Regions from separate parts of the Alteromonas sp. 4NH20-0104 genome, predicted to be linked through region 3. Evidence: predicted binding sites of a transcription regulator. Region 3 holds the regulator's gene; each other region holds the start of a gene.

Region 1 (4,798 bases), on a different contig from region 3:
CCACTCCAAAGCCACCTGGTAAAGCGTGGCAGAATTGTCGAAGTTGGCATTTTTGACTTCAAAAAAGGCTCGTTGCTGGCCTTGCCCGCGCAACAAGGAAACGTCGCCTTTAATGGCAAAGTTTGCATTGATGTCGTAGCGCATTCCCACTGCCAGACTGTTTAATGAATCCCGTGGAAGCTGGGCGTAAATTGAATCATAGGTAACAGATAACAGGTCTAATTCTGGTGCGAGCCCCAGCGGGATCTCATTAACTGGCGCCGAATATGACATCGATGACGTGGCTACCGTTACGTGGTAGGTCATTGGTGGACTATAAATACCGGTTGTCAGGTAGGCGCTTAATGTATCAGGGAAGGGCGTTGGCTCGCCCACCAATTTCATCACTTCAGCTTCGACAAAATAGTCAAAACTGTGGTAAGACATGCCGGCAGTTAACACTTCCACCTTGCCTACTGTTGACAACGAATCTGCGGCAACCGTGTAGCCGGCTGAGCGCAGGATGGTTCTGAAATCTGAGAGGTCCTGTAAGGTGATATCAATGTCGCCCCGATGGAAAGCCAGGGTAAACTGAATGTTCTGTTTACGTATGCGCCCAATAAATCCATGCAGGTCTTTTACATCGGGTTTAACTTCGACTTCAGCAATCTCGTAAGCGCCATTAAAGCTACCCCAGTACGCTTCAATGGATGCCTGAATGTCTTCGTTACCAAACCGGTAATTAACGTTTATGCCTTTGTAGGTGGGAAACAGAACGCCGTTATATAGTTGCTGAGGCGGGTTAATCCAGTGATAAGCAAAGCCCACATTCCGCACATCTGAATAGTGGAAAAAAGGTGTGCGTTGTTTACCTGCACGAAACTGCCAGTTGTCATTCGCCTGGTAGGTAAGGTAGAGCCATTCAATCCCGGACTCTCTGTCTGAGTTACTGTGAGCCAGCAGTTGCGTGGTGATGCTCAACTTGTCAGTGGCTTGCCAATCGGCCTGCAGCGCGGCCAGTGACTGACTGTCAAATTTTGCTTCGTCAGTATAATCCAGATAGGCGGCGTCATCGGTATCCAGATAACCACCAATGATACGGCCGAAACCAGACAATTTAAACGCAGAATCAGACTCCATATTTGCCTGACTTGTAGCGGGGGAGAGCAAAGTATAAGCGCAAATCAGACACAAGACAGGAGATAAATGCTTTTTAAACCACATCGTCAATGACCAAACAAACTAATGAACTAAAAATAATCCAAGCCTCGGCTTTTCACAAGTTTATCCGAGCCTTTATTTCTTGTGATGTTTGAAGCCTATATTGCAAAGCTAAGGTTTACCGTAGACCGAACACTCTGAAGCCGCTATCGAGTGGGATTTAATTGCCATAAGCTGTTGCTTAATTGCAACATAATAACGGTGTATAGCCATTCGGTAAACTCATGTTTTTGTTTAAGTATTTGATATTATTAAAATATTCTAGTATGGCACGGGTCCTGCTCTATTGAGTTGAAGCAACTAATAAAGACAAAAAGCGGAGACAGCCATGCGTACTTTAATTCTGGCATTAGCAGCAGTAACCACCTTTTCAGCAGCAGCGATCCCAACCAGTCAGGAATTCATGGAGAAAATGGATTCTGATGATGATGGGTTTATCACCTTGCGTGAAGCGGTAAAGAATACCGATTTACTGCGTGAGTTTGGCGATATCGACATTAACGAAGACGGCAAAATAAGCGAAGCGGAGCTGATTAGCTCAGATTATGGCCGTGAAGTGTTGTCTTTGTCGGTTTAAATCGGCTTTACAGAGCGATTTAGTCCGTTGAAATAGCCAAATAGGCGTTAACACGTTGTCGAATTCTCAACGCTATGCGATGCTTGCGTCACGTTTAATAGATAGTGGTTCGCTCTTGCGTTTAGGCTCCTTTCGTCAGCTTATTATTGGCAGCTTTTTGGTTGCCCTCATCCCCCTGGCAGCATTGCTGTGGCAAAGTCATAGCGACCTGACCCGGGTCAGTCGGATGACGATTGATGAAACCCAGCAAATAGCCGGTATCGTCTCTAAAGTGCAACAGCTTGAGAGTGCCAGTGTGGTATTGGAGCGCTCCCTGCGTCAATTTCAGGTGCTCAAGAATGATGTGGCCGAAGGGTTGGTGAATAATGCCCTGGCGCGCTTCGATGAGCGATACGCCGCCCTTTGTTATGCTCAGGTCAGCGTGGAAGGATGTGAGTCGGTAGAAACCGTGTTGGCCGAACTCAAAGCGTTTGCCGCGTTTACCAGTGAAGCTGATTTAGTACCGGGCTTAGGGCGCTTGAGAACCGCGCTGGTTCATGTCCATGAAAGCGTGGATGATGCCATTGAGGCGCGACTAATGTTGCAACGTCAGGATGTGGCAGATATGCAGGCCAAACAGTCATGGCTAAGTGCGCTGTTAGTGTCGGTATCACTAGTGCTTATATTGCTGGGTAGTCAGTTGGTGATTAATCCGGTGCGTAAGCTCAAATTGATCATCCGTATGCTCGCCAGGCAGCAGGGTCGGTTACCCCCTTTATCCACGCGGGCCCCCAAAGAACTGGTGGGTGTTGAAAAAGATCTTCACTGGCTCGGCGAACGGCTGGCACAATTAGAACATATTCGTACGGCACTGCTGCGGCATGCGGCGCACGAATTAAAAACCCCTTTAGCCAGTATAAAGGAGGGATGTGCCTTACTCACTGATGGGACAGTTGGCGCTTTGTCAGAGCCTCAGCAGGAAGTCATGAGTCTGTTAGCCAGCAGTACATCGCGTTTGAACACGCTGATTGAAAAACTGCTGGACTACAATATTCTGTTGCAACAGGCGCAGGCCAGTTTTACTCAGGTTGACGTGGAACAAATGGTCGGACAGTGCATCGAAGATTATCAATTGGCCTTACAAAACCATCAATTGTCGGTGACCATTGAAGCCGGTAATATCAGCGCTGATGCAGAGTTGCTTAGGCGTATATTCGACAATTTATTGTCAAACGCCGTAGCCCATGGCGCGCTGAATAAAACCATTTATATTCGGGTCTCGGTGGAGGATGATGCGGCACTAATCGATGTGGCCAATCATGGTAATAAGATACCGCCGGAGAAAATTAGCAACTTATTTGAACCCTTTGTGCGAGGGGATGGTGCCCGTAACGATAACGTGATTGGCACCGGACTGGGATTATCCATTGTGGCAGATTGCGCAAGGATCATGCACGGAGAAGTAAAGGTGATTGACGTGGATTACGCCGAGGTCTGTTTTCGGGTGGTGATCCCTCAGCAGGAAGACCAATAACAATGAAAAAATATGCTGCCATGAGTGCAGCTTTGATTTTGACCGGATGTTCATTAACGCCGGAAAAGGAAGGGCAAATACAGCCAGAAAGCCACCAGGCCGCGGTAGAATCGATATCCGACGACTGCGTGTTTCAGTCAAGCGGGCGGTTAGATCCCGCGCGTTGTGAAATAGGCTTCTGGCTCGATTATTGGGCACAAGTTGAACAGATGACCTGGCCGAAGCGCGAGTCACTGATTGAGCAGCTTGGTGATACCCCCGATCAGTTATTACAAAAAGTCATTTTGTCACAGCCGGTGAATACCCCCTATAAAGCCAGATTGCGCGCCCAGCACTGGTTTGAGCAGCTTTTGCCTGCTCTAACGACAGCCAATCAGCAGCGGTTGAGTGCGATTATTCATAAGCCCAGTGAACACATGCTTGAGTTTGAATCAGCCGTGACCCTGTTGAGCAAGATGAATAACGGCCAGGATAAAACCATCAAGGCTCAGGAAAACCAAATTAGCGAGTTAAAAGCCCAGCTTGAGGCATTACTCAATATCGAATCAAACCTGATGAGTCAGGAAGAGGAGACACAGCAGTGAGTGTTAATGCAGAGCAACCATCACATATTCTTTTGGTCGACGATGATCAAAGCCTGTTAAGGTTAATGACCATTCGCCTGCAAAGCGAAGGCTTTCAGGTAACGGCCGTTGAGGATGGTCAGGCCGCACTCAAGAAAATCAATACCGGTACCTTCGATCTGGTGCTAAGTGATTTGCGGATGCCGGGTCTGGATGGCTTAAGTCTGTTTGAAGAAATTATGGCCGTTCGTTCCGATATACCGGTGATCCTGATGACGGCTCATGGCACCATATCTGATGCGGTTGAAGCCACCCAGCGGGGTGTTTTTGGCTTTCTTACCAAACCGGTTGATCACGATAAGCTAAGAGAACTGCTAGGCAGGGCATTGCAACATTCCAAAGCGGCTGAGCCCGGCGAATGGTGCAAGGAAATTATTACCCGTTCGCCGGAAATGTTGCATGTACTGGACCAGGCTTACCGTATTGCAAAGCGGGAAGTCAGTGTGCTGGTAACCGGCGCCAGTGGCACAGGTAAAGAGCTGCTGGCCAATGCTATTCATCGTGCCAGTGACCGTGCAGACTTTCCGTTTGTTGCAATAAACTGTGGTGCGTTACCGGAAAACCTGCTCGAATCTGAACTATTCGGCCATGTTAAAGGGGCATTCACAGGCGCCGTTACCGCGAATCAGGGCTTATTCCGTGAAGCTCACGGCGGTACTTTGTTCCTCGATGAAATTGGCGATATGCCAATGACATTGCAGGTGAAGTTATTACGTGCACTGCAAGAGCGTCAAATTCGGCCGGTAGGCAGCAGTAAATCGGTTGATATCGATGTGCGGGTGATTTCAGCCACGCATAAAGATTTACACAAAGAAATGGAAGAGGGTAGCTTTCGGGAAGACCTGTTCTATCGCCTCAACGTGGTTAACCTCAAGTTACCGGCGC
Region 2 (4,798 bases), on a different contig from region 3:
TTACAAGGGCGAAGGCGGAGTTGGCAGGGTGTAAAATCCATTAAAACAGCTATCTGCACTCCATATCAAGGCCGCAACCCTGTCACAGTGAAATGCCTGGCAATTTGTCGAGGTGAAACTTTTAACCCTTGATTTAAATAACTTTTTATTTAACTTACGGTACTTATACCGGCTAAGCATTAAAAACATCGACTAGCGAATTGAATCAACATCTCTGCTCAATTCATGACATTTTTGTTACGGGTCTAAATATTAGTGTTCTTTACCATCTACGCAGCAAGTGTTGCCAGTTTGCTCGCAGACTGACGTACTGAAACGGCAATGCCTTCACACCAGGACTGAAAAGTAGCCGACTCAGCAGTTGAATATTCAAGACCGAGCCACTGGCAATCAGCCCCGTGAGCGGCAAAGCTCACCCGCATGGCCAGTTCAATGTTTGAAAACGCGCCTTCTTCAGTAACGCTGAAAGCCGCCGCAACATCACATTCGGTCAATAATTCCTGCTGGCAATGGCTGAAAATCATTTCAAATCGTTTCGCCAGTGGACTGGCAGCGTCAGGCGGCAGTTGAAAAATCAAACCGTCAAGGCCTTTGGATTTATCCTCTTTTCTGACAATATCGGAGTGCGTGAGTAATTGAATTTTGAGTCCACTGTTGCCAAGTTGCGCGCCCAGACGATGAACTCGCTGTCGTACCGCCTCATTCCATTCATACAGCACCACACCCACGGAAACGATCGATGGCTGATAATGCTCCTGAGTAACCACTGGGCTTTCATGGCTGCCTGCACTGACAGACATTGCTAAAGTCTCACTCACTGATATTTCTCCTTTCAAAACTGCCAGGTCATTTCCACCTTCGGCTTTGCATTATGGGTTGGTACTTGCAACCCATAATGCAAACCTGACGCCAATTCAAAAAATATCAATTAATCTTTATTTTTCAAAAATATAGAAACAATAAAAGAGCTGAGGACCACAATTTCGTTACCGCAGACAGGCAGAAATACCTGCCAGTGTGAAAAATATTCACACTGGCAAAGCAGGTTTACCAGGAGATAGGTTTACGCTTTCTGAAGAACATGCCATGGGGGCTGTCTTCATCCAGACTGGCCAGCCAGATAGCCGTATCAGCGCCTTCCTCGGGTGACAGGGGCGCACTCGAACCGCCCATCCGCGTATGTACCCAGCCAGGGCACATAGCATTCACCTTAACGTTTTTGCCCGTGGGCACTGAGGCCGCTGTTTTCACAGTCAGTGCATTAAGCGCTGCTTTAGACACAGCATAAGCGGGAGGACCCTGGAGCTTTTCTGCAAAGCTTCCGTAGCCGCTTGAAACATTGATGATCCTGCCATAGTTATTATCTAACATTGCCGGCAACAATGCTTTGGTGAGCGCAGCTGGCCCTTTTACATGCACATCAAAGGCCATTTGCCAGTCACCCGGGTCCAGATCAGCGAGTTCATCGCTGTGCATAACGCCGGCATTGTTAATTAAGATATCCACGTTACCGTAAACTGCAACAGCGCGGGTCAGCGCATCTTCCATACCGGCTTGCGCGGTGATATCCATAACGATGGGATGCACATCGCCATTGAGTTCAGCGCAGGCTTGCTCTGCATCTTCTTCGTCCCGGGCGACCAGTAATACCTTATGACCCAGCTTGAGTAATCCTGCGGCAATCGCAAAACCGATCCCACGGTTGCCTCCTGTTACCATCGACAAGGGTGTCATAACTTCTCCTTTGTGATTTGGAATGTGTCATTGCCAATAAGCCGTTCGGTTACGGCTTCAACGCGTTGGCTCAGCAAAAAGATCACAGGCATAAGGCATGCCCAAATACCGCCAAGCAGGATCACCGTGGCATAAAACCCGTGGCCAAAAGCCACCGCCCCAAGCTTCATACCACCGATATAACTTAGTGTACCGCCCACGGCCCCGAGGAAAGCCGCCAGTACATAATGTTCACTGAGATAAGCCAGGCTGTGCCTGATAGTGGAAGCAAAAGCCAGCCACAACACAATCAACCACATTGGGATCGGTAAGAATTGCCCGGCGCCGGAAAAAATATACACACCAGACAAAGCTAGCAGGCTATCAATAACTACACCTGCTAGCGCCACCACTGCCACAACTGCCAGTTCCACAGCAGACGACCGAACGAAAAAGACATGAGCAACAAGCAGCCCGGCAACCGCCCACCAATACTGATCCTCAAATAAAATAAGCAGCCACCAACAAGCCTGAAATCCAATGAAATTAATTAACTTAAACAATTAGTAACCTCTCTTTACCTGGCGCCCGGCACAATATTTGTATTCATTCAGCTTTAATTAAATAGCTGTAACTGATACGGCGCTGACGTTTGTGGGTTCACTAAAGGGAGAGAATATCCAATGAAGATGGTGAAGTATTACCTGTTGGCTGGCATTTTACTTTGTGTCGTCGCGGCATTTGTACCCTACTGGTGGATAAACGTGCCGGTGATTTGGACAGCAGCTTCCTTATTTGCAGTATGCGTGGCCTACCTCAGCCACTACCCAGAACTATTCAGAAAACGGGCTGATGGCCGAATTCCGTGGTATGTTCGCTGGTTGTTTATTCCTTTTCTGCTGGGGGCACAGGCCTATAACTATTATGCGCGAAAAACCGACAAGGTGCCTAATATCCAGAAAATAGAAGACCAGCTGTATCTCGGGACCCGACTGGTTAGTAGCGACATTGAAAAACTCAAAAGCCAGGGTATTGACTGCATCCTTGACGTTACCGCTGAGTTCGACAGCCTTGACTGGACCAGTTACCGCTATGATGTGGACTACCTCAACATTCCGGTACTCGACCATACCAGCCCAACCATTGAGCAACTTCACCTGACACTAAACTGGATTGATCAGCACATTCGGGATGGCCGTAAAGTGCTGGTTCATTGCGCATTAGGAAGAGGACGCTCTGTGCTGGTAATGGCCGCCTACCTGCTGGCCAGAAACGATACGCTGTCCATTGTTGATGTGATGAATAAAATTCAATCTGTACGCGCCACCGCGCGGCTGAACAAGCGACAGCTAAAGAGCCTGTCGGCCGTGAAACAGCGCGGACGCTTAAAACTTAATACTCAGCTGGCACTGATCGCAAACCCTGTAGCAGGCGGTGGTAAGTGGGCTGAATATAAAAATGAAATTCTGTCGCACCTGAACGGTCAGTTCAGAGTCACTATTTATGAGACCACACCGGAACTCGACGCTACCTGGCAGGCCCGCCAGGCCATTTCTGCTGGCAACGAAATTCTGATTGCCTGCGGCGGTGATGGCACGGTTACCGAAGTGGCAACGGTAACCCGTGAGCATGAAAAAGTGCTTGGCATTATTCCACTCGGTACGGCGAATGCTCTTAGTCAGATTGTTTATGGTCTGCGCAGTAAACTCACCCCAATTACCCGCGCCTGTGAAGTAATTTGTGAGCAACAGTACACGCCAGTCGATACGGCCGAATGTAACGGTAAACTGATGTTACTGGTCTCTGCCATTGGCTTTGAATCTCAGATGATAGAACATGCCGACCGCGAAGAAAAAAATAACGGCGGTCAAATGGCCTACCTGGAAGGACTTTGGAAGGCAATGAATACCAGCAGCCCGCAGAAACTGACCGTCACCATTGACGATGAAACCTTTGAGTTAAACACGCCGTCATTCGTTATTGCCAACGCGGCACCGTTAAGTACTGCACTGGCCCAGGGCGGCGACCTCCCTGATATGACCGACGGTGAGCTGGACATTACCTGGCTGACCCCTACTGAAGACGATATGCCGCTGTTTACCGTAGCTGAACTTGTGTTCGGCAATAAACAGTCCAAACAGTCTTCGCAAATCATCCATCACAAACGGGCCCGTCACGTCAGTATTGACCTGCCACAAGAACAGACCTATGTCATTGACGGAGAGACCTACACCTCCCGCCAGATCACGGTTAAATGTCAGGCCAGAAGCCTCAACATATTGGCCGATGCTAAACGTTTTGATGAAAATTATAGCGTCAGCGAATAACGTTTCCAGATTACATCATCAAGGGTAAATATTACCCTTGACACTCCCCTCCCCGCGAATAAAAACCACTAATAGACAATAAAATCAGAAGCTTAAATAAAGGCGCGAGTTTTGCAAATCTAACCTGTAATAACCTTACTTACTCAAATTAGTTTAAACAGGAGCGTCTTATGACAATTTTTGAAGCCTTGCGTCAGGATCATGAAAAACAACGTTTATTACTCAAAATTCTGGTGGAGACCCACGGTGATACCGCGGCACGTCGGGAGTATTTTGATGAACTTAAAGATCAACTGGAACGTCACGCCACGGCAGAAGAACGCCATTTTTATATGCCATTAATGGAAGACGATAACGCGGTTGAATTATCCCGTCACGGCATTGCTGAGCACCATGAAATCGACGAGCTGGTTGAAAAGCTTGACGACACCGAGTTTAGCTCACCGGCCTGGTTACGTTTTTTAAAACAGTTAAAAGAACAGGTTGAGCATCACCTTGATGACGAAGAGCAGGAATTCTTCCAGATTGCCGGTCGTATTCTTAAGGAAAAACAGAAAAAAGACCTCGGCGAAGCTTACCGTGAAGAAATGAGCGAACTGGCTTAAGCGAATAGTAAAGATGAAGATTCTGAAACTGGCAACGTATTTAATGGTAACCATCCCGGTGATTACGCAGCTGTATCTGCTGCTGTCACCGCTGCAAAAAAGCAGCTACGGGATACTGATGGCGGGACTCGTATTACTGCTCATCTCGGTTTG
Region 3 (4,798 bases):
TTATCTGGGTAATCAGGGCGAAGAATTAAAAGCATTTCATACCCGCGACGGCTATGGCGTTAAGGCTCTGGTTAATGCTGGCATTGAAGTGGCGGTGATTACCGGCCGGCGTTCAGTTATTGTTAAGGACCGTATGACATCATTAAAGGTGTCGCATATTATTCAGGGTGAAGAAAACAAAGCCGACGCGCTGGCTGCTCTCATCAGCTCATTAGGGCTTACCAGAGAACAGGTGGCAGCGATTGGCGATGATATGCCGGATACCGGTATGTTTAACCACAGCGCAGTTAACATTGCGGTACAGGATGCGCATCCTCAGGTGATTCAACAAGCCAACTGGATCACCACCCTGCCCGGTGGTTTCGGCGCGGTCAGAGAAGTGTGCGACACGCTGCTGCAGGCCAACGATGCTTTACAGGGTATTTTAGGGGCCAGTGTATGAATAAAGTAGGTTTGAGCATTGCCAGTCTGTTTATCCTGGCGTCATTGCTGTACCTGCCCGGCTATCTGGCCGAAGATCCGGTTGTCGCACCGGATCAGGATGTGCTGGCGATTACCCCCAGTTATAAAGCCCGCAACCTGACCACCACGTTATACAATGAACAGGGTCAGCGTGTGCACGAAGTGTTTTCGTCAACCATGGAAAACTACGAGCAACTGGGGTTCGTCCTGTTTTTAGCGCCCCAGTACACTATTTATCAGGAGTCTGGCGAACCGCCCTGGCAAGTAGTCGCCGACGAAGGCACGTTGTATGATAACAACATGATACAACTGGAAAATAACGTAGTGATTGTGAGTAAAAACCAGGCTGACTTTGTGCAGCGTGTAACCACAGACTACCTTGAGATAGATTTGGACCAACAAACCATGGTGTCTGACGCCAGGGTGGAAATTTCGGGGCCTGATTTCCTGATATTTAGTAACGGACTTCGCGCCAACCTATTGAATAAAACTTATGAGTTGAATCAACATGTGCAAACGACTTATTCCCCTGCTAACTAGTCTGACGCTGGCCATCTCGCCGGCGCTGGTACTGGCAGCCAAGTCAGATTTCAAGAAAGACATTGAAGTGTTTTCTGAATCACAGTTTCTGGATGGTAAGAATAAAAAGTCCATTCTGATTGATAACGTCCAGGTTACTCAGGGCACATTAAGCATTCAGGCCGACCGCGTTGAAGTTGAAGCAGGCGGCGGTAAAGGCAAAGAAATCTTTATTGCTACCGGTAAGCCGGCGGTATACAGCCAGACCTTAGACGATGGCCGGGTGGTCGAAGCCCGGGCATTCGAAATTCGTTATGAAGTGGCTAACCGCACGATTTCTTTATCCGGCGATGCTGAGTTAAACCAGAATACCAGTGTGGTAAAAGGCGAAACGATTGTTTACGACATGGACAAGGAACAACTGAAAGCCACCGGTGATGGCAGCGGCAGTGAAGATGGCCGGGTACGCACCGTTTTCAGTCTGGAAGACATTGAAGCCGTGCGCGACGAAAACAAGGCCAATGGCAGCGAAGACGACCAACAGGACAACCAAGACGAATGACCACCCTCACCGCCAAACACTTAGCCAAGTCGTATAAGTCCCGGCAGGTAGTTAGGGATGTCAGCGTTGAAGTTTCTGCCGGCCAGATTGTTGGCTTGCTCGGTCCCAATGGGGCCGGTAAAACCACCACCTTCTACATGATTGTGGGTCTGGTAGCACTGGATAAAGGCGATATCCGCATCGACGATATGGATTTAACCCGCCAGCCCATGCACGAGCGCGCCCGTAATGGCATTGGTTATTTACCTCAGGAAGCGTCTATTTTCAGAAAGTTAAGTGTTTTTGACAATATCATGGCAATATTGCAGACGCGCAAAGACTTAAATTCTGCCGAACAGCAAAATGAAGCCGATGCCCTACTTGATGAATTTAATATTAACCATATACGTAATAGTACCGGGATGAGTTTGTCGGGTGGTGAGCGGCGCCGGGTGGAAATTGCCAGGGCGCTGGCCGCTAATCCGAAATTTATTTTGCTTGATGAACCCTTTGCAGGAGTTGACCCAATTTCGGTTAATGATATAAAGAAGATCATACAACATCTTCGTGATCGTGGAATTGGTATTTTGATTACCGACCACAACGTCCGGGAAACCCTCGACGTCTGTGAGAAAGCCTACATTGTGAGTCAGGGTGAATTAATCGCTCAGGGCACCGCGGAACAGGTTTTAAGTAATCAAAAGGTCAAGGATGTATACCTGGGTGAGCAATTCAGGCTATAGTTAGATACATAAAGACAACAAATTTTGTCCCTATCAATAACAAGCAAGGCGTTAAGAACAGAAGTAGATGAAACCATCTTTACAGCTCAAATTTAGTCAACAACTTACTATGACGCCACAATTGCAGCAGGCGATTAAACTGCTGCAACTTTCGACCCTGGATTTACAACTGGAAATCCAGGAAGCACTCGATTCAAATCCGTTACTGGAAGTTGATGACACCAGCGATAACGACACCATTGAGAAAAGTAAACTCGATGCCGAAGCGGATGCCGCAGCAACAGCCAGCACCGACACCAGCATGGATACCAACGAGGCGCTCGAGAAAAACGAGCTGCCTGATGAACTGCCTATCGACAGTACCTGGGACGAGTATTACTCGGCGTCTTCTGCACCTGCACCAGGGCCGGCGTCTTCTGATGATGAACAAATTTTTCAGGGTGAAACCACCGACAACATTCAGGATCACCTGCTGTGGCAGATGCGCCTCACCCCCTTTAGCGATGTAGACCGCGCCATAGCCATTGCCATTATCGATTCCATTGATGAATCCGGTTATTTAACCGTTACGGTTGAAGATATCCTGCAGAGCGTCAATACTGAAGATATGGAAGAGCCCGTAGAAGTTGATGAAATTGAATGCGTGCTCAAGCGTATTCAGATGTTCGACCCGATTGGTTCAGGCTCACGTACCCCGCAGGAGTGTCTACTGGTTCAGCTCAAACAATTTGCTCCCGAAACGCCCTGGCTTAAGGAAGCAATGATTCTTATTGAAGACTATGCTGATTTGCTTGGCAGCAAAGATTATCGCACGCTGATGCGTAAATCGCGGCTCAAAGAAGATGATTTGCGTGAAGCCATGCGTTTACTGCAAACCCTGAATCCTCGTCCTGGCAGCGCACTTATCACGCAGGAATCTGAATATGTGATCCCCGACGTGTCAGTCACCAAAAAGAAAGGCCGTTGGGTAGTTGAACTGAACCCCGACAGCCTGCCAAAACTGAGCGTAAACCAGCAGTATGCAGCCATGAGCAGACAAGCCCGTAACAGCTCAGACTCGCAGTTTATTCGCTCCCACATGCAGGAAGCAAAGTGGTTCATTAAGAGCCTCGAATCGCGCAATGAAACATTGCTCAAAGTAGCTAACTGTATTGTGCAGCAACAAATGGGCTTTTTTGAGCACGGCCCGGAAATGATGAAGCCTATGGTCCTCAACGACGTAGCCGAAATGGTCGATATGCATGAATCCACCATTTCGCGGGTAACTACCCAAAAGTACATGCATACGCCCCGCGGTATCTTTGAACTGAAATACTTCTTCTCCAGCCACGTAGCCACCGAGTCTGGCGGAGAATGTTCCTCTACCGCTATCCGCGCACTGATTAAAAAACTGGTTGCCGCCGAGAAGCCCAGTAAACCACTAAGCGACAGTAAAATTGCTCAATTGTTGGCCGAACAAGGTATTAAAGTTGCCCGGCGAACAATAGCAAAATACCGGGAATCTTTGTCGATTCCACCGTCTAACCAACGCAAGAGCCTTATTTAGGCCGAAATATAAGGAAGACGAACTATGCAAATAAATCTTACAGGTCATCACATCGAGATAACCGATTCTTTGCGTAATTATGTTGATACCAAGTTTAGTAAACTGGAGCGCCACTTTGATCACATATCCAATGTGCATGTGATCCTCAACGTGGAAAAGCTTTCTCAAAAAGCCGAAGCCACGATGCATTTAAGTGGTGCGGAAGTATTTGCGTCGTCAGAAAATCAAGATATGTATGCCGCGATAGATAGTATGGTCGACAAACTGGATCGTCAGGTAATCAAGCATAAGGAAAAGCTTAAAAAGCACTAGGCCCCAAATAACCTTATGAATATTCAAGCCTTAGTTAGCCTGGATCGCACTAAATGTGCGGTCCAGTGCAACAGTAAAAAACGAATTTTAGAAATTATCAGCGACATTGCTGCCGAAACCAACGCTGAAATTCAAAAAGAAGATGCCCTGAATGCACTGCTAAGCCGGGAAAAAATGGGCAGCACTGGCATCGGCAATGGCATTGCCTTACCCCATGGCAGACTGGCTAACCTATCCAAGGTTACGGCCGTTGTGGTAACCACTACCCCAGCCATCGCATTCGACGCCATTGATGATAAACCGGTCGATATCTTTTTTGCCATTCTGGTCCCTGAAACCCAAACCGAAGGTCATTTGCAGACACTGGCTACCATCGCCGGCAAGCTGAGCCAGAAAAGTATTGTAAAAACCATCCGTAACGCCGAATCGAAGGAACAGGTTATCGCCGCTCTGTGCGACGAGGCTGCACAATAGTCCGGCAGGGAGTCTGACAACATATGAAACTTATTATTATCAGCGGGCGCTCCGGCTCCGGCAAATCGGTTGCGCTAAGAGCCCTGGAAGATTTGGGCTACTACTGCGTTGATAACATTCCGGTTAATCTGCTCCCAACGTTAACCCATACGGTGGTTGACGAATACGACCAGGTGGCGGTGAGTATAGATGTTCGCAACC
Region 4 (4,798 bases), on a different contig from region 3:
CGATTGCCTCTCAGCATGGTGGCTCCGATTCAGAGAAAAATATTATGGCGATGAAAGCCTCTAAGCTTGACGCATACCGGGAGCTGGCTGAACAGGTCTACGGGCAACGAATCAATGGCCAACAATCACTGGCCAACATGGTGATTAATAATGCTCAGTTGCAGGCATCCGTTGAAGGGGTGATACGCGGCGCGAGGGTCGTAAAAGCTTATCCGGTAGGAGAGGATACCTACGCCACCGAACTGGAACTTGATATGCAGCAGGTGTATAACATCTATGTATCGACGGCCCGGCCACAACGCTTAAAAACAGTGAAGTACTACTAAAAGGATTAAGCTATTGGTGCCCGGTGGTTGACGAGCTCACAACGGTGCTGGTTCCATTTTATCAGGCGCCGGCACACTCAGGGAGAGACAACATGGACCGCGTTATACACCAGTCACGGAGATTATCCTGCTCAGTCGCTCAGGCCTTTGCCTGCTTTACGCAAAATGCGCTGCTTACCCGTTGGTTAACGGCTGATGCCAATGTCAGTGCCGAAACCGGCGGGCCCTACGAGTTATTCTGGCAACCGGATGATCGGCAGAATAATTCCACCATCGGTTGTAAAGTGACCGCCATTAGTGAAAATCAGTTACTCGCGTTTGAATGGAAAAGTCCGGTGCAATTTAAAGCATTTGCTAACCAGGCTGATCCGCTTACGCATGTGGTCGTCAGTTTTGTTGAGCACGCTAGCGGTTGCCAGATTCATCTGGTTCATAGCGGTTGGCGAAGTTCTGAAAACTGGTTGTCTGCGTACCAATGGCAGGAAAATGCCTGGCAGATGGGGCTGGATAATCTGGTGAAGCTTGTTGAAGAAAGTCAGTAGAGCAGTGTGAACTTAAGCGCTGACGCCTTTACCTGAAAAGCCGCCTTTCTTTTTGCCGGCTTTATCGTAAGTCAGTGATTCTTTGGCCCGCACATCCATCATCAGATTGCGTAAATGCACCAGGCGTAACTGACCCTGTTCCACAGCAAGCTGGTTTACCTGCGTGCAGTACTGACATTCGCTTAGTAAGCTTTTCGCTTCATCGATTTGTGTTTGAATGGCTTCTGGCAAAGGCGCTTCTTGCTGAAGCGCCAACAACTGCGGGTTTATGGCTTCGTCGAGGTCTTGGATAGTACCGAGCAGTTGTTCTTTGTCTTTGAGCAGCGTCATTAACGCTTCGGCATCTCTGGAACTAATCAGGTGCAACTCTTTGTCCAGCATCGTCTTCAAAGATGCCAGATTGTCTGTTTGTTGCGTTAACTGTTCAGTGAGTGTTGCCGTCATTATTTATCGCTTCAGGACTTAAATCCAAAAATTTCCGATTCCAGGCGCGCAATTTTCTTCGCCAAAGACTGAGGATCAACCTTATACTCACCACTTTGAATGGCTTTCTTCAGCTTATCCACTTTCTCCTGGTTAACCGGCGCTTCGGCACTTTTCTTTTGTACCTGATTTAATTGTTGAGCAGACTGAGTCAGAGATACTGAATCCTGACGCGGCACATTAGCAGCCTGAGCTGTTGATGCGGCGGCCTGCTGCGCAGCCGTTTTATTTTGTTGTGGCTGTTGCTGACTGTTGACCTTGTTATTGTCAACAGGTGCTTTGGGTAAGCCATTGTTTACATTGTTAATTGCCATAATTAATTTCCACTACCTTCTAAACCTCAATATATGTATCGGCTGCAGGCAGAATTTCTTTAGGCTCAATCGCGTCTTTTTCACATAAAAACTGCGTTATTTACAGCAACTCTATCACAGATTCACCACGACTTCCTGAGTGCTGGCAACTTCAGCAATAACTGACTTGTTAGAGCTACTGTTCACCACCTCAATAGTGTCACCTATTACGCCATCCTGACGGGCAATGCCTGAGGTTTTTACCTTCATAGTACCTGCTCTGGCACTGATAGTGATTCTATCACCTTTGCAGATAAAGCATAGCATATTACTTTGTACCGGTTGACCTTCTCTGACGCGGTACTTTAGCCGTGCTCCAACAACGTCCTGTAATGAGGTAAAAGGGGTGTGCCTGAGTTGTTTGATGTCGACCTCTGCCAACGACAAGTGACTGGCCGAAAGCACCGTATCCGGACTTATCATACTGGCGGTAACAACGATAGTTCGGGTGCGGGTGACTTTGGCACTGGAAAACAGATACCAGCTGTTGCTGTTGCAACTTACCCGTACATTTAAATAAGACTGCTGCAGCGTGGCAGGATCCACATCAAAGCTAAACGGCACAGTGCACTGCGGTATTTTAATGCGGCTGTCTATGGGGGTTACTTCAACGCTCAGATTATCGGCTAAGTCGTTGGCTTGGGTGGGCGCCAGCCGGGTTTTCAAAAACGCTTTAACGGCATTGGTCAGACGCTCATGCTCCGTCGTGGCGTTTTGTTGGGCAATTGCGCTAAAGTGAGCTAAGGTGATACCTGTAGTCAATATGAAAGCCAGGTGCGCAGGCAAAAGTAATGTTTTCAATATTTTCATGTTCAGATGTTTTCATTTTGACTATTATTAAATACAAATCAGCGAGTTTTGCTAATCAGAAAAGCCGCGACAGTTTATTGACGCCACCTCTGTTAAACAGGAAATACGCAAACTCTATGCCCACATTGAAATATCGAGGTGAAGTATGTCTGGAATTTTAGATTCGGTTAATCAGCGCACGCAACTGGTCGGCCAGAACCGGCTGGAGTTATTGCTGTTCCGCTTGAATGGTCGGCAGCGATTCGGAATTAACGTATTTAAGGTCCGTGAAGTTCTACAGTGCCCGGCGCTCACGTCGATGCCCAAACTTAATCCTTTGGTGCGGGGAGTTGCGCACATTCGCGGTCAAACAATTTCGGTCATCGACCTGAGTATGGCTACCGGCGGGCGTAGAATTGAAGATCTTAAAACCGCTTTCATCGTGATCGCCGAGTATAACCGTTCTGTGCAGGGCTTTTTGGTAGGCGCAGTAGAGCGAATTATCAATACCAACTGGGATGCCATTATGCCGCCGCCACAGGGCACCGGCCGCGCCAGTTACCTGACCGCTGTGACCGAAGTTGAAGGTGAGCTGGTAGAAATTCTCGACGTTGAGAAGATCCTTAACGAAATATCGCCACTCAATACAGAAGTGAGCCAGGCAGTGGCATCGACCTTAAATACCGATGCTTTTAAAGATAAAATTATTTTTATTGCAGATGATTCCTCAGTAGCACGAAATCAGGTGAAGCGAGCGTTAACCACGCTGGGACTTGAAATAGAAATGGCCAAAAATGGCCTGGAAGCGCTCAAGCGATTGAAAGAAATTGCCGCCGAAACCGGCGATGTGACCGACAAGGTCGGGGTGTTGGTATCTGATATTGAAATGCCTGAAATGGACGGGTATACGCTGACAGCGGAAATTAAAAACACGCCCGAGTTACAAAAACTCCATGTAGTACTGCATACCTCTTTAAGCGGTGTGTTTAACCAGGCGATGGTTAAAAAGGTGGGTGCTGACGACTTTATTGCTAAATTTCATCCTGATGAACTGGCTTCTGCGGTTCAGAAATGGCTGGGCCCTGAAGAATAATCAAGCGGAGTACTAACTGATTGATTAATAAGGATGTATCGCCTGACGCCTACCGTCAGTTCCGGCAGTTTTTGGAGCAGCAATGTGGTATTGTGCTGGGTGATAATAAGCAGTATTTAGTGCGCAGTCGCCTCGGCGGGCTGTTGCACGAGCGGCAATTAACCAGCATTGATGAACTGTTAAGGCAATCCATATCCGGTCGTGATCGGGGATTACTACAGCAGGTTATCGATGCCATGACCACCAACGAAACACTGTGGTTTCGTGATAGCTATCCATTTGAATTATTGATCCGGCAAATACTGCCTGAGCTTGCCACCCGGCAGCGGCGCATTCGAATTTGGAGTGCAGCATGCTCCTCCGGACAAGAACCTTATTCTATCGCCATGTCAATTCTGGAGTATCAGCGTAACAACCCTGGTGCAGGTTCGATCTCGGCTGAGATTCTCGCCACGGATCTGTCCAGTAACATGCTTAGAAAATGTGAAGAAGGGGTTTACGATGAACTCTCCCTGGCCCGGGGGCTATCTGCCGATCGTCGCCAGCGGTATTTTCAGCAACACGCCAGCGGTATGTTGCAGGTTAAACCGGAAGTGCGCCGGATGGTGAGTTTTCGCAGCCTGAACCTGCTTCACAGCTACTCCTCGCTGGGTAAGTTCGACATTGTATTTTGCCGCAATGTGTTGATTTACTTTTCTACAGAGCTGAAACAAAAAATACTGCAACAAATTGCCGCCCAGTTAAGTCCAAGCGGCATCCTGTTTCTCGGTGCCTCGGAATCTGTGGCCGCAGCGGCCGAATGTTACCGCATGGTGAAGTGCAATCCCGGGTTGTACTACAGCAAAAAAGACTAATTAAAATAGTTAGTTAGTCTTTCTATTCAATATATCCTCTACCTTAATGCCTGATTGGCACTTAGTTTGCTTTTATCTCTGCGATAGAGGAGAAGTGCTATGGCCATTAATTTAGATAAGCTCGTCGGTTTTCATCAGAACGCGTTGAAGGTCCGCAACGATAAAATGGAAGTCATCGCCGGTAATCTGGCAAATGCCAATACCCCGGGTTACAAATCCCGTGGCATCGATTTTCAGCAAGCAATGGCACGCGCCCAGCACTCCAGCGGTCAGTCAATGACGCGCACTCACGACAAACACATGAGCGGAGGTATGGTCTCCTCAACAGAGATTGGTTTTCGGATACCCTCGCAGCCGG

Evidence for each region. Region 3 encodes sigma-54, which starts transcription at its own class of promoters, with help from an activator protein. Its sites were predicted from a motif close to GTTGGCACGNNNNTNGNNT; they were not measured.
Region 1: the regulator sigma-54 is predicted to act here: its motif matches at 1,466-1,484, upstream of AC27IB_RS10355 (EF-hand domain-containing protein).
Region 2: the regulator sigma-54 is predicted to act here: its motif matches at 2,301-2,319, upstream of AC27IB_RS06950 (diacylglycerol kinase family protein).
Region 4: the regulator sigma-54 is predicted to act here: its motif matches at 2,620-2,638, upstream of flgA (flagellar basal body P-ring formation chaperone FlgA).

Annotation. Positions count from the first base shown of each region.
Region 1 is NZ_BAAJLP010000012.1:31,530-36,327, forward strand. It holds gene AC27IB_RS10345 (hypothetical protein) at 1-4, opposite strand, end outside; gene AC27IB_RS10350 (TonB-dependent receptor) at 1-1,119, opposite strand, end outside; gene AC27IB_RS10355 (EF-hand domain-containing protein) at 1,529-1,777, shown strand; gene AC27IB_RS10360 (sensor histidine kinase) at 1,833-3,290, shown strand; gene AC27IB_RS10365 (hypothetical protein) at 3,293-3,874, shown strand; gene AC27IB_RS10370 (sigma 54-interacting transcriptional regulator) at 3,871-4,798, shown strand, end outside.
Region 2 is NZ_BAAJLP010000007.1:75,245-80,042, reverse strand. It holds gene AC27IB_RS06965 (hypothetical protein) at 270-818, opposite strand; gene AC27IB_RS06960 (SDR family NAD(P)-dependent oxidoreductase) at 1,048-1,734, opposite strand; gene AC27IB_RS06955 (DUF2878 domain-containing protein) at 1,731-2,276, opposite strand; gene AC27IB_RS06950 (diacylglycerol kinase family protein) at 2,397-4,040, shown strand; gene AC27IB_RS06945 (hemerythrin domain-containing protein) at 4,211-4,645, shown strand; gene AC27IB_RS06940 (hypothetical protein) at 4,659-4,798, shown strand, end outside.
Region 3 is NZ_BAAJLP010000033.1:9,441-14,238, forward strand. It holds gene kdsC (3-deoxy-manno-octulosonate-8-phosphatase KdsC) at 1-442, shown strand, start outside; gene lptC (LPS export ABC transporter periplasmic protein LptC) at 439-1,002, shown strand; gene lptA (lipopolysaccharide transport periplasmic protein LptA) at 971-1,543, shown strand; gene lptB (LPS export ABC transporter ATP-binding protein) at 1,540-2,265, shown strand; gene AC27IB_RS19425 (RNA polymerase factor sigma-54) at 2,333-3,811, shown strand; gene hpf (ribosome hibernation promoting factor) at 3,836-4,123, shown strand; gene ptsN (PTS IIA-like nitrogen regulatory protein PtsN) at 4,139-4,597, shown strand; gene rapZ (RNase adapter RapZ) at 4,621-4,798, shown strand, end outside.
Region 4 is NZ_BAAJLP010000001.1:101,331-106,128, reverse strand. It holds gene AC27IB_RS00495 (LPP20 family lipoprotein) at 1-326, shown strand, start outside; gene AC27IB_RS00490 (SRPBCC family protein) at 419-868, shown strand; gene flgN (flagellar export chaperone FlgN) at 881-1,312, opposite strand; gene flgM (flagellar biosynthesis anti-sigma factor FlgM) at 1,324-1,665, opposite strand; gene flgA (flagellar basal body P-ring formation chaperone FlgA) at 1,780-2,466, opposite strand; gene AC27IB_RS00470 (chemotaxis protein CheV) at 2,660-3,586, shown strand; gene AC27IB_RS00465 (CheR family methyltransferase) at 3,607-4,440, shown strand; gene flgB (flagellar basal body rod protein FlgB) at 4,540-4,798, shown strand, end outside.